DNA from 2 places in the Streptomyces sp. NPDC002889 genome. Region 1 is predicted to be linked to the other one. Evidence: riboswitches for the same ligand, from Rfam matches in the RefSeq annotation. Region 1 holds a riboswitch; the other holds the start of a gene.

Region 1 (2,176 bases):
CGCGGATCGCCGTGCATACCGAGTGCGCGGGAATGCGCATGACCGAACCTCCGCTTTAATCCGCGCGAAACGCAGCCGACCGAGTACGTTCCAAGCCCTCTTCCTCTCCGTGACTCTATTGCAATCGGCGTGATTTTCCGATGGCAGGTCGAAATTCATGGATATCTTTTGGCCGACACAGGAAACGCCGAAGGCCCCGGCGGCCGGCCGGGGCCTTCGAACGGTGCGTGCGATCAGATCCTGACGCCGTGCGAGCGCAGGTACGCGAGCGGGTTGATGTCGGAGCCGTAGTCCGGGGTGGTCCGGGCCTCGAAGTGCAGGTGCGGGCCGCTGGAGTTCCCGGTGGAGCCGGACAGGCCGATCTGCTGGCCGGGGGTGACCCGCTGGCCGGCCGACACACCGATGGACGAGAGGTGGCCGTACTGGGTGTACGTGCCGTCGTTCATCCGGATCACGATGTTGTTGCCGTACGCGCCGGCCCAGCCGGCCTCGACGACGGTGCCGGAGCCGACGGCCACCACCGAAGTGCCGGAGGCGGCATGGAAGTCGATGCCGGTGTGGCTGCCGGAGGACCACTGCGCACCGCCGGCCTGGTAGGCCGTGGAGACATAGGAACCGGCGACCGGAGGCCGGAAGGAGTTCAGGCGACGACGCTCGGCCTCACGGGCGGCGCGCTCCTTGGCCTCGCGAGCGGCCTTGGCGCGGGCCTCGGCCTTGCGCTTCGCCTCGGCCGCGGCCTTCGCCCTGGCTTCGGCCTCGACGGCCTCCTGCTTCTGGGCAGCGGCCTGGTCGGCGATCTCGTCGGCGAGGGAGTCCACGGTCACGACCTGGGTCAGACCGGTGTCCTCGATGGAAGGTGTTTCGCTGTCGGCGGCGAGCGCCGGGGAGGCGAGGGTTCCGATGACTCCGGTGGTGGCAAGGGTCGCGACACCGGCAATGCCTGCGCTGCGGCGCGCGAGCCGGCTCGGACCACGATGCTTCCCGGTGGCACGGGTGAACGCCATGAAGTGGCTGGTCCTTTCCTTCCTTCTCGCCTACCGGGTTAGCTGACGGGTTCGGAGCAGGAAGGTCTCCTACGGGCCCCTCCGCACAGGTACGAAGGCGCCCGATTCACCCCAGGGACGATTGGGTCCCCGGCTCCCCAGGCTCGCGCCGGACGGGGACTCGGCGATGGCTGTCCGATGCCGCGGATGCGACGGGCTACCGGCGGACAGCCGCATCGACGCTAGGCCGATCTTCTGTCAATCAGCAAAAAATCAGGCCCTTTTGTAGCGCACACCACAGGAGATAGAGGCAATTACCCTGACAGGGGGGACAAAAGACAGAACCCCGACAACGCATCCGAAGTCGGGGTTCCGTTTGTGTGTTCTCTGTTGTCGACCGGGCCGACGGTCGCCCGCCGCCTCAATCAGCTGGTGACAACGGTCACTTCACCGATGCCGAGCGCCCGGACGGGCTCCTCGATGAGCGACGCGTCACCGACGAGCACCGTGACCAGCCGGTCCACCGGAAAGGCGCTGACCGCTGCCGCGGTCGCCTCGACGGTGCCCGTCTCGGCCAGCCGTACGTACAGCTGGGCCTGGTAGTCGTCCGGCAGATGCTGCTCGACCTGGTCGGCGAGCGTGGCCGCCACGGACGCCGCCGTCTCGTACTTCAGCGGGGCGACGCCCACCAGGTTCTGCACGGCGACATCGCGCTCGGCGTCGGTGAGGCCCTCGGCCGCCAGCGTGCGCAGCACCTTCCACAGGTCGTCCAGCGCCGGGGCGGTGTTGGGCGTGTCCACCGAGCCGCTGATGGCCAGCATCGACGCTCCGGTGCCGTCGGGCGCTGAACGCAGTACCTGGCCGAAGGCCCGTACGCCGTAGGTGTAGCCCTTCTCCTCGCGCAGGACGCGGTCGAGCCGCGAGGTGAGGGTCCCGCCCAGGCAGTACGCGCCCAGCACCTGGGCCGGCCACACACGGTCGTGACGGTCCGGACCGATACGTCCGATGAGCAGCTGGGTCTGTACGGCGCCGGGACGGTCCACGATCACCACACGGCCGGTGTCGTCGGCAGTGATCGGCGGTACGGGACGGCTCTCGGCCGGCTCGCCGGTCCAGCCTCCCAGGGTGTCGGCGAGTACGGCGTCCAGGTCGACCCCGGTGAGGTCGCCGACGATCACCGCGGTGGCGGTGGC
Region 2 (2,176 bases), on a different contig from region 1:
CCCGGTGCACGGATCGTCGTCCAGCAGCCCTCCTTCGAGGAGCCATTGCGCGGACAGCCGTCCGATCTGGAGATCCATGCCCAGGAATTGCTGCGGCTGCGCACCCAAGTCGCCGGGATGCTGGTGCGCCACACCGGGCAGCCCGCCGAGAGGATCACCGCCGACCTGGAGCGGGACAAGATCTTCAACGCCACGGAGGCCAGGGCGTACGGTCTGGTCGACCATGTCGTCGACAACCGCAAGACCTCGCTCTCCGGGCAGAGGTGAGTGGCACATGCCGCTGCCGGAACTGCCGCCGCTGCCCGCTCTGACCCGCGCAGAGGCCGACTTCGTCGACAGCTACCTCGCCGTGGTCGATCTGCTGGGGCGGATCAACCCTGCACGCTCCGCCCACACCTACGGGGCGCTGCGCGCGGCTCAGGCTCTGGTCGGCCGGGCCGCCGCTCTCAAGGAGGCCCTGACGCTGATGCATACGCGCGGCGAGAGCGAGGTTCACGCCGCGACGCTCGCCGAGGCTCTGCGGGTCCTCGACGGTGAGCGGAGGGCGAACCGGGTGACGATGCCACCTTCAGCCACGAGTTGACGGACTATCTGCTGCCGTCAACCGCCAACGGGGTACTGCCTCCAGTACCCCGTTCGGTGGACTCCGGACGAATTGAGCACCTGCTCAAGGAGTTGCGCAACACGACTACCGGTTTGGCGTAATTGACGGTTTCACCCCTGCACAGCGGGGGTTCGACGTCACGCAAAAGCGATCAAAACGGTACCGAATACCCAAATAGATCAGTCGTGATTAGCTTCACAATAGCCGTTTCAACTCGGAAAACGGACATGTGTGGGTCAGGATCCGTGAGACGACAAGCCCCCGCCACCTTGACGGGGCGGTCCGGGCGGACGCTGAGTCCTGCCGCCGCACCGGATGACTGGTCGACAGAAGTGCATCGGCAGGAGTGGAGGGCCCAGGCAGTACGGGGCGACCGTTTCCTTCGGTCGTCCCTTGGGGTTAAGCCGCTTTCAGCGGCCGGGCGTCTTCGCCGGTCCGAACCCGACAGGTCACCCTTCACAGGCGGCTGACGAAGGGTTGCGCATGACTGCGCAGATTGATCTCCCGCTCCTGCTGTCACGAGCGGGGGCCGTATCGGCACTGACTCTTGCCGTTGTCGGCGGCACACTTGTGGCACCCGGTGGCGCAGCTCCCGCCCAGGCGGTGACCACCCACGCCACCAGGGCACTCGAAGTGGCCGCGTCGAAGAGAGGAGCGCCTTACGGGTACGGCGCCACGGGCCCGCATCTGTTCGACTGCTCAGGGCTGACTCAGTACTCCTACAAGAAGGCGGGCAAACGACTGCCGCGTACCGCCCAGCAGCAGTACAACCGGACCCGCCGTATTTCCGCCGCGGAAAGACAACGCGGCGACCTGGTCTTCTTCCACTACGGCGGTCACGTCTACCACGTAGGGATCTACGCCGGCAGGGGCAGGATCTGGCACTCCCCCAAAACGGGTTCGGTGGTGCGGCGGGACAAGATCTGGTCGAGCAGCGTCCGGTACGGCCGCGTGCGCTGACACCACGACCGATACGGATCACGCTCCCCTGCACCAGTGCGGCAACGGCCGGACCGCGCGCACGGTACGGTGCACGCGCCACCCGTGACGCCTTCCACGGCACGGCCGTCGCAGCCCTCGACCTGCAACACCGGTTCGGCTGCCTGGTGAGTGATCTCGCCGGGCAGCCGCTGATCGGCAGCGCGCCCTCGCATCCTTCCTGCAGGGGCGGATGGCCCTCTGGCGCAGGCGGGGTGCGACGCCCGCCGCGGTGTGCAGGTCGCCGGGCCATGCGCTGGAGTGCGCCTGCTCCGGGGCCTCGGGGTGGCCGTGGTACCGGAGATGGTGGCGGCAATGGCCGCGACTCCGCTGGAGGTACGGCAGTTGGACCCCACCGCTTTGCGCCGGACGATCTCGCTCGTGCGCCGTGGTCCGGAATCGAGTGCCGCCGCGCAGTCGCTATAGGCCCTGCTGCGCGGCGTGTTCGGCCGGACCGGCCGACAGTCCGCGCAGGAGCACCCGGGCTCAGCTCTGTACCGGAACGCTCCAGGGCAGGGCGATCCACACGGTCTTTCCGCCGTCCGCGGTAGGAGTGATCGACAGCCTGCCACCGCACTCCGCGGTGAGGCTGCG

The links. A riboswitch is a leader RNA that binds a small molecule or an ion and turns the genes downstream of it on or off. The one in region 1 is predicted to bind cyclic di-AMP.
Region 2: linked by a shared signal. The riboswitch ahead of ACFYWI_RS22160 (C40 family peptidase) and the one ahead of ACFYWI_RS11580 (M23 family metallopeptidase) in region 1 are both predicted to bind cyclic di-AMP.

What each region holds. Positions count from the first base shown of each region.
Region 1 is NZ_JBIAPT010000006.1:270,972-273,147, forward strand. It holds gene ACFYWI_RS11575 (GntR family transcriptional regulator) at 1-40, opposite strand, end outside; gene ACFYWI_RS11580 (M23 family metallopeptidase) at 234-1,004, opposite strand; cyclic di-AMP (ydaO/yuaA leader) riboswitch at 1,017-1,180, opposite strand; gene ACFYWI_RS11585 (M16 family metallopeptidase) at 1,409-2,176, opposite strand, start outside.
Region 2 is NZ_JBIAPT010000014.1:101,131-103,306, reverse strand. It holds gene ACFYWI_RS22170 (ATP-dependent Clp protease proteolytic subunit) at 1-267, shown strand, start outside; gene ACFYWI_RS22165 (hypothetical protein) at 275-583, shown strand; cyclic di-AMP (ydaO/yuaA leader) riboswitch at 919-1,085, shown strand; gene ACFYWI_RS22160 (C40 family peptidase) at 1,088-1,564, shown strand; gene ACFYWI_RS22155 (ATP-binding protein) at 2,069-2,176, opposite strand, start outside.